One region of the Streptomyces sp. NBC_00223 genome, then DNA from elsewhere that is predicted to be linked to it. Evidence: predicted binding sites of a transcription regulator. Region 1 holds the regulator's gene; the other holds the start of a gene.
The links. The regulator HrcA, encoded in region 1, represses chaperone genes, less so after heat shock. The targets are predictions, from matches to a motif close to TTNGCACTCNGNNNNNCNGAGTGCNAA.
Positions count from the first base shown of each region.

Region 2: a site for HrcA is predicted at 2,081-2,107, ahead of groL (chaperonin GroEL). Genes of this name have one in related genera too.

Region 1 covers NZ_CP108109.1:2,427,952-2,432,161, reverse strand. The annotation lists gene OHA30_RS10195 (DUF3097 domain-containing protein) at 1-180, opposite strand, end outside; gene OHA30_RS10190 (MBL fold metallo-hydrolase) at 203-901, opposite strand; gene hrcA (heat-inducible transcriptional repressor HrcA) at 1,130-2,146, shown strand; gene dnaJ (molecular chaperone DnaJ) at 2,147-3,283, shown strand; gene OHA30_RS10175 (nitronate monooxygenase) at 3,873-4,210, shown strand, end outside.
Region 2 covers NZ_CP108109.1:3,197,090-3,201,299, reverse strand. The annotation lists gene thrC (threonine synthase) at 1-897, shown strand, start outside; gene OHA30_RS13355 (MoaD/ThiS family protein) at 894-1,169, shown strand; gene OHA30_RS13350 (cold-shock protein) at 1,605-1,808, shown strand; gene groL (chaperonin GroEL) at 2,248-3,870, shown strand; gene OHA30_RS13340 (hypothetical protein) at 3,992-4,156, shown strand.

The DNA.
Region 1 (4,210 bases):
CCGGTCCTCCAGCGTGACCGTCAGCCCCTCCGCGGTCTTCTCCACCCGCACCACGGCCCCGCAGAACCCCGTGTCCGCCTCCTCGACCACCAGGTCGGGCTCCGCGGCCACTTCCGGCACCGGGGTGCCCCCCTTCTTCCACGGGGGCGTCAGATCCGGGTCGTAACTCCTGCTGCGCATGAGGGCGATCGTAGCGACGCGGCTACGCCGTACCCCCGAAACGGGCCGTCAGCGCGTCCCGCTGGGCCCGGACGAAGCGCGCGTCCACCACCGCGCCGTGGCCCGGCACATAGCGGGCGGTCTCCCCGCCGAGGGCGAGCAGCGCGTCCAGTGTGCCGGGCCAGCGGGCCGGCACCGCCTCCTCGTCGGCCTGCGGTTCGCCGGACTCCTCGACCAGGTCGCCGCAGAAGACCACCGCGGGGTCGCTGTCGGTCGCGCCCGGCACGTACACCACCAGGTCGTGCCCGGTGTGCCCCTCGCCCGGGTGCACCAGCCGCACCGGGCGGTCGCCGAGGTCGAGCGCCAGCTCCCCGAGCACCGTACGGGTCGGCAGGACCAGGGTCCGCGCCGCCTCGGCCGCCTCCCGCGGATCGGTGCCGTACCGCACGGCCGCCGTGCTCATCGTGTCCCGCCCGCGGCGCAGGAAGCCGTCCAGCGCCGTGTGCCCGTACACCTCGGCGCCCGGGAAGGCGGACGTGCCGCCGACATGGTCGAAGTGGCCGTGGGTGAGCACCACATGGGTCACCGCGCGCCCGGTCAGCGCCTCGACCTGTCCGCGCAGCTCCGCGCCCTCCCGCGGGGTGGAACCGGTGTCGATCAGCAGCACCGCGTCCGCGCCCACGACCAGGCCGATCGTCACGTCGAGATGCGGCAGCCGGCGCCGGGCCACCCCGATCGCCACGTGCTCCCAGACCGAGCCGCCGGCGCCCGGCTCCTCCGTGTTTGCCGCCGTGTTTTCCGCGGGTTCCTCAGATTCCACGAGCCGACGCTATCGCCGTGCCCCATTCGTACGGGAGCCGGTCTTGCCGACCCCTTGCCGCCTCGCCGTACACTGGCTGCGGGAAAGCTGGCACTCGAAATAGTGGAGTGCCAGGCGAGGCGATCGAGGTCCCACGGCAGGAGGTGCGCGATGCTGAGCGAACGCAGGCTTGAGGTGCTGCGTGCCATCGTCCAGGACTATGTCGGCACCGAGGAGCCGGTCGGGTCCAAGGCGCTCACCGAGCGCCATCAGCTCGGTGTCTCCCCGGCCACCGTGCGCAACGACATGGCCGTGCTGGAGGACGAGGGCTATATCGCCCAACCCCACACCAGCGCCGGCCGTATCCCCACCGACAAGGGCTACCGGCTCTTCGTCGACAAGCTGGCGGGCGTCAAACCGCTGTCCTCCGCCGAGCGCCGCGCGATCCAGAACTTCCTGGAGGGCGCGGTCGACCTCGACGACGTGGTGGCCCGTACGGTACGGCTGCTCGCCCAGGTCACCCGGCAGGTCGCGGTCGTGCAGTACCCGTCGCTGACCCGTTCCTCGGTCCGCCATGTGGAACTGCTCCCGCTCGCGCCCGCCCGTGTCATGCTCATCCTGATCACCGACACCGGCCGGGTCGAGCAGCGGCTGATCGACTGCCCGGGGCCGGTCGGCGAGATCGTGCTCGCGGATCTGCGGGCCCGGCTCAACAGCCGGGTCATCGGCCGCCGTTTCGCCGATGTGCCGCCGCTGGTGCAGGATCTTCCGGAGAGTTTCGACCCGGACGACCGGCCGGCCGTCGCCGGTGTGCTCGCCACCCTCCTGGAAACCCTCGTCGAGGAGAAGGAGGAGCGGATCATGCTGGGCGGCGCGGCGAATCTGACCAGGTTCCACCACGACTTCCCGCTGACGATCCGGCCGGTGCTCGAAGCACTCGAGGAGCAGATGGTGCTCCTCAAACTCCTCGGCGAGACCGAGGACTCCACCATGACCGTACGGATCGGTCATGAGAACTTTCACGAGGGCCTGAACTCCACCTCAGTGGTGGCGGTCGGCTACGGTTCGGGCGACGAGGCAGTCGCCAAACTCGGCGTGGTCGGACCGACCCGCATGGACTACCCCGGAACGATGGGAGCGGTACGCGCAGTGGCACGTTACGTCGGACAGATCCTGGCGGAGTCGTAGGTGGCCACGGACTACTACGCCGTACTCGGCGTGCGCCGCGACGCGGGCCCGGACGAGATCAAGAAGGCGTTCCGCCGACTCGCCCGCGAGTTGCACCCGGACGTCAACCCGGACCCCAAGACGCAGGAGCGCTTCAAGGAGATCAACGCCGCGTACGAGGTGCTCTCCGACCCGCAGAAGAAGCAGGTCTACGACCTCGGCGGCGATCCGCTCTCCTCCACCGGCGGTGGCGGCGGCGCGGGCTTCGGCGGCGCGGGCTTCGGCAACTTCAGCGACATCATGGACGCGTTCTTCGGGCAGTCCCAGCAGCGCGGGCCGCGGTCGCGGACCCGGCGCGGCCAGGACGCGATGATCCGGCTGGAGATCGAGCTGGACGAGGCCGCCTTCGGCACGACCAAGGACCTCCAGGTCGACACGGCCGTGACCTGCGGCACCTGCAACGGGGAGGGTGCCGCGCCCGGCACCTCCGCGCAGACCTGTGACATGTGCCGCGGCCGCGGTGAGGTCTCGCAGGTCACCCGGTCCTTCCTGGGCCAGGTCATGACGTCGCGGCCGTGCCCGCAGTGCCAGGGTTTCGGCACGGTCGTGCCCACGCCGTGCCCGGAGTGCGCGGGTGACGGGCGGGTCAGGTCCCGCCGGACGCTCACCGTCAAGATCCCCGCGGGGGTCGACAACGGCACGCGGATCCAGCTCGCGGGCGAGGGCGAGGTCGGGCCCGGCGGCGGGCCGGCCGGTGATCTCTACGTCGAGATCCGCGAGGTGCCGCACCCGGTCTTCCAGCGGCGGGGTGACGACCTGCACTGCACGGTCACCATCCCGATGACGGCGGCCTCGCTCGGCACGAAGTGCCCGCTGGAGACGCTGGACGGGCTGGAGGAGATCGACATCAGGCCGGGCACGCAGTCCGGGCAGTCGATCCCGCTGCATCAGCGGGGCATCACGCATCTGCGCGGGGGCGGGCGCGGGGATCTCGTCGTGCACGTCGAGGTCGTGACGCCGCACAAGCTGGATGCGGAGCAGGAGGATCTGATGCGGAGGCTTGCGCAGTTGCGGGGGGAGGAGCGGCCCACGGGGCAGTTCGCCCCCGGGCAGCAGGGGCTCTTCTCCCGCCTCAAGGACGCGTTCAACGGCCGCTGATCCGTTCCACGGCGGGGAGTTCGGCGACGGCGCCGGCGCGGGGCCCGGTGTCCCGGGTGCGGGTCGGTTGGGCGCCGCCGGGCTGCGGCGTTTCGCTTCCCGCCGTTGCGGCGGGTTTGAAGGGGGGCGCCCTTCGTCCCCGGCGCGGGGGTGGTGGGGGCCGTGCGGCCCCCTCTTTCCGCCGCGACGGTGCTCAGCCACGGCAGCGTGGTCCGGCGGTGCCGTTCCGGGCGGGGCCCGGTGTTCCGCGTGCCGTGCGGGGCGGTTGGGCGCCGTCGGGCTGCGGCGTCCAGCGTCTCGCCGTTGCGGCGGTTCAAAGGAGCGCCCCTTGCCCTGCCCCGGCGCGGGGGTGGTGGGGGCCGTGCGTCCCCCTCTTTCCGCCGCGACGGTGCTCAGCCACGGCGGTGTGGTCCGGCGGTGCCGTGCGGGGCGGTTGGGCGCCGCCGGGCTGCGGCGTCCAGCGTCTCGCCGTTGCGGCGGGTTTGAAGGGGGTGCCCTTCGTCCCCGGCGCGGGGTTGCGGGGCGGACCCCGGCGTCCCGCCGGGTGGGGGCGCGAACTGTTCGTGGGGGCGCATGGCACGATGGCCGCATGCCCCCGCAAACCGCCCTCCCCTCCTTCTCGGCGTACCCGATCGTCCAGGCGCCGATGGCCGGCGGCCCGTCGAACCCGCGGCTCGCCGCCGCGGTCGGCGCGGCCGGGGGCCTCGGCTTCCTGGCCGCCGGGTACAAGACGTCCGAGGCGATGTACGAGGAGATCCGCCAGCTGCGCGACCTGAGCTCGCAGCCGTTCGGCGTGAACCTGTTCATGCCGCAGCCCGACACCGTCGACCCCTCCGCCGTCGCCGTGTACGCGGAACAGCTCGCCGGAGAGGCCGCCTGGTACGCCACCGCTCTCGGCGACCCCGACACGGGCGGCGACGACGGCTA
Region 2 (4,210 bases), 770 kb from region 1:
GTCGCCATCGCCCTTGAGGCCGCCCGTACCTTCGGCCTCACCACGCTGTCCTGCTCCTCCACCGGCAACCTGGCCGGCGCGGTCGGCGCCGCGGCCGCCCGGGCGGGCCTGCGCAGTTGCGTGTTCATCCCGCACGACCTGGAGACCGGCAAGGTCGTCATGGCCGCGGTCTACGGCGGCGACCTGGTCGGCATCGAGGGCTCGTACGACGATGTGAACCGCTTCTGCTCCGAGCTGATCGGCGACCCGATCGGCGAGGGCTGGGGCTTCGTCAACGTCAATCTGCGGCCCTACTACGGCGAGGGCTCCAAGACCCTGGCGTACGAGATCTGCGAGCAGCTCGGCTGGCGGCTGCCGGACAACCTGGTCATCCCGGTCGCCTCCGGCTCCCAGCTCACCAAGATCGACAAGGGTCTCCAGGAGCTGATCAAGCTCGGCCTGGTCGAGGAGAAGCCCTACCGGATCTACGGCGCCCAGGCCGAGGGCTGCTCCCCGGTCTCGACGGCGTTCAAGGCCGGCCAGGATGTCGTACGCCCGGTCAAGCCGGACACCATCGCGAAGTCGCTGGCGATAGGCAACCCGGCGGACGGGCCCTACGTCCTGGACATCACCCGGCGGACCGGCGGCGCGGTCGAGGACGTCAACGACGAGCAGATCGTGGACGCGATCAAGCTGCTGGCCCGCACGGAGGGCATCTTCGGTGAGACCGCCGGCGGGGTGACCGTAGGCGTGCTGAAGAAGCTCATCGACAGCGGACAGCTCGACCCGGCCGCCGAGACCGTCGTGCTCAACACGGGCGACGGCCTGAAGACTTTGGACGCGGTGGCGCCGACCACCGGACCGACCGCGACCATTCGCCCGACCCTTGACGCGTTCCGAGAGGCTGGCCTCGCATGAGTGCTTCTGTACGTATCCCCACCATTCTCCGTACTTACACCGGCGGCCAGGCCGAAGTGCCGGCCGAGGGCTCGACGCTCGCCGAGGTCATCGAGTCGCTGGAGAAGAATCACGCGGGTATTTCGGCCCGTGTTCTCGACGACGCCGGAAAGCTCCGGCGTTTCGTGAATGTGTACGTCAACGACGACGACGTCCGCTTTTCCGAGGGCCTTGCCACGGCGGTGCCGGAAGGCGCCAGCGTGTCGATCATTCCGGCGGTTGCCGGCGGCTGACACGGTCCGCTCCGGTTCTTCCGGTTTGTGCCCCGTTCACCCCTTTGGGTGGGCGGGGCACCCGTGTCTCCCGGGGTAGTTGAAAAGTTGTACAGTTGCCAGGGGCAAGTGAGACGCCGCTGAGGTTGGTGCGGCGATTTATCGCCAAATTCATGGTCGTAATATTCCCTTGGTCCCCTTTTGTCTGGCCCGAGATGCCCCGCATTATCGTTTTTTCCTGGGGTATTTCCGATGGATCGGGCCCAGAATTCTCGTCCGATTGACCTGTTGCAGTGGGCATCCGTGCAGATACATTCAGCCGCGGTCGACGCGTTCCGGCGCACGCCTCACAGGGTCCCCAACCTGCCGATGGTAAGGGGTACTTCGTGAGGTGAGGTCTGACCCGGCCCCGCGGAGTGCGGGGCCGCGATAGGGCCAGTAATAGGGGAGTTAGGAATGGCTCAGGGCACCGTCAAGTGGTTCAACGCGGAGAAGGGCTACGGCTTCATCGCGGTCGACGGTGGTGCGGATGTTTTCGTCCACTACAGCGCGATCCAGATGGACGGCTACCGCACCCTCGAAGAAGGCCAGCGAGTCGAGTTCGAGATCTCGCAGGGTCAGAAGGGGCCGCAGGCGGACATGGTCCGACTGGCAGGCTGACATCCCGGCGCGTTCGGCCATCGACGCGACGTACTCACGCATGAAGGGTCCGCACCTCACCGGGTGCGGGCCCTTTGTGCGTGCTGTGCGTGCGCGCGGGGGTGCGTTCCGGGGGTCTTCCGGGGGCGCCCCTCGGGGCCGTTCGGGGGTCGTCGAGGGGTCGCCCGGAGACCGTTCGGCGGGCGCCCGGAGGCCGTTCGCGGGCCGTCCGGGGGGCGGGAAACCGACCGGGGGCGCTTGCACTCGATGGGGGTGAGTGCTAATCATTGGCGTTAGCACTCTCCGAGTGAGAGTGCTACAGGACCGGGTCGGTGAGGCCCGTTCGGGCGCCGGGAAGGAACCGGCGTACGACTGGCCGTCCGTCGCGGGCGCCACACGGTCCGATCCACCGCCCCCTGCCTCGGTGGGGGAACCCCCAGTCCGCGGAGGACACTTCACAATGGCTAAGATCATCGCGTTCGACGAGGAGGCGCGGCGCGGACTCGAGCGCGGGATGAACCAGCTCGCCGACGCCGTCAAGGTCACTCTCGGCCCCAAGGGCCGCAACGTCGTCCTTGAGAAGAAGTGGGGCGCCCCCACGATCACCAACGACGGTGTGTCCATCGCCAAGGAGATCGAGCTCGAGGACCCGTACGAGAAGATCGGCGCCGAGCTGGTCAAGGAAGTCGCGAAGAAGACCGACGACGTCGCCGGTGACGGCACGACGACCGCGACCGTCCTGGCCCAGGCCCTGGTCAAGGAAGGTCTGCGCAACGTCGCGGCCGGCGCCAACCCGATGGCCCTCAAGCGTGGCATCGAGAAGGCCGTCGAGGCCGTCTCCGCCGCCCTGCTGGAGCAGGCCAAGGACGTGGAGACCAAGGAGCAGATCGCTTCGACCGCCTCCATCTCCGCCGCCGACACCCAGATCGGCGAGCTGATCGCCGAGGCCATGGACAAGGTCGGCAAGGAAGGCGTCATCACCGTCGAGGAGTCGCAGACCTTCGGTCTTGAGCTTGAGCTCACCGAGGGCATGCGCTTCGACAAGGGCTTCATCTCCGCCTACTTCGCCACCGACCTGGAGCGTATGGAGGCGTCGCTCGACGACCCGTACATCCTGATCGTCAACTCCAAGATCTCCTCGGTGAAGGACCTGCTCCCGCTGCTGGAGAAGGTCATGCAGTCCGGCAAGCCGCTGCTGATCATCGCCGAGGACGTCGAGGGCGAGGCCCTGTCCACGCTGGTCGTCAACAAGATCCGCGGCACCTTCAAGTCCGTCGCCGTCAAGGCCCCGGGCTTCGGTGACCGTCGCAAGGCCATGCTCGGCGACATCGCCATCCTCACCGGTGGCACGGTCATCTCCGAGGAGGTCGGCCTCAAGCTGGAGAACGCGGGCCTGGACCTGCTCGGCCGCGCGCGCAAGGTCGTCATCACCAAGGACGAGACCACGATCGTGGACGGCTCCGGCGAGGCCGACCAGGTCGCCGGCCGGGTCAACCAGATCCGTGCCGAGATCGAGAACAGCGACTCGGACTACGACCGCGAGAAGCTCCAGGAGCGTCTGGCCAAGCTGGCCGGCGGCGTGGCCGTCATCAAGGCGGGCGCGGCGACCGAGGTCGAGCTCAAGGAGCGCAAGCACCGCATCGAGGACGCGGTGCGCAACGCCAAGGCCGCCGTCGAGGAGGGCATCGTCGCCGGTGGTGGCGTGGCCCTGCTCCAGGCGTCCGCGGTCTTCGACAAGCTGGAGCTCGAAGGCGACGAGGCGACCGGTGCCAATGCCGTCAAGCTCGCGCTTGAGGCCCCGCTGAAGCAGATCGCCGTCAACGGTGGTCTTGAGGGCGGCGTCATCGTCGAGAAGGTGCGCAACCTGCCGATCGGCCACGGCCTCAACGCCGCGACCGGCGAGTACGTCGACATGATCGCCGAGGGCATCATCGACCCGGCGAAGGTCACGCGCTCCGCGCTGCAGAACGCCGCGTCGATCGCCGCGCTCTTCCTCACGACCGAAGCGGTCATCGCGGACAAGCCCGAGAAGGCGGCCGCCGCGGCTCCGGGCGGCATGCCCGGCGGTGACATGGACTTCTGATCTCGCGATCAGCAGCCCAACCGGCAGTACCCGGGCGGCGTCCCCTTCCACGGAAGGGGGCGCCGCCCTTGCTTTGCCCGGCTCAGGCCCGGCCCGCGGTTCGGCCCGGCGCGATGGCGGGGTGCTTCGGATCGACCGGGCGGCCCTGCGCTTCCTCGACGTGCCGGCGCTCAACGCGTTTCTCGCCGAGGCGGGCTTCGGGGTCGAGGCGCAGTACGGCGACTGGCAGCGCGGTGCCATCGGCGACGCGAGCCGGGAGATCATCACGGTCGCGCGCCGGGACTGACCCACGTCGGCGGAGGCCCGGGCAGGTCCGGCGTGTTGACGTCCCGTCGGGCGC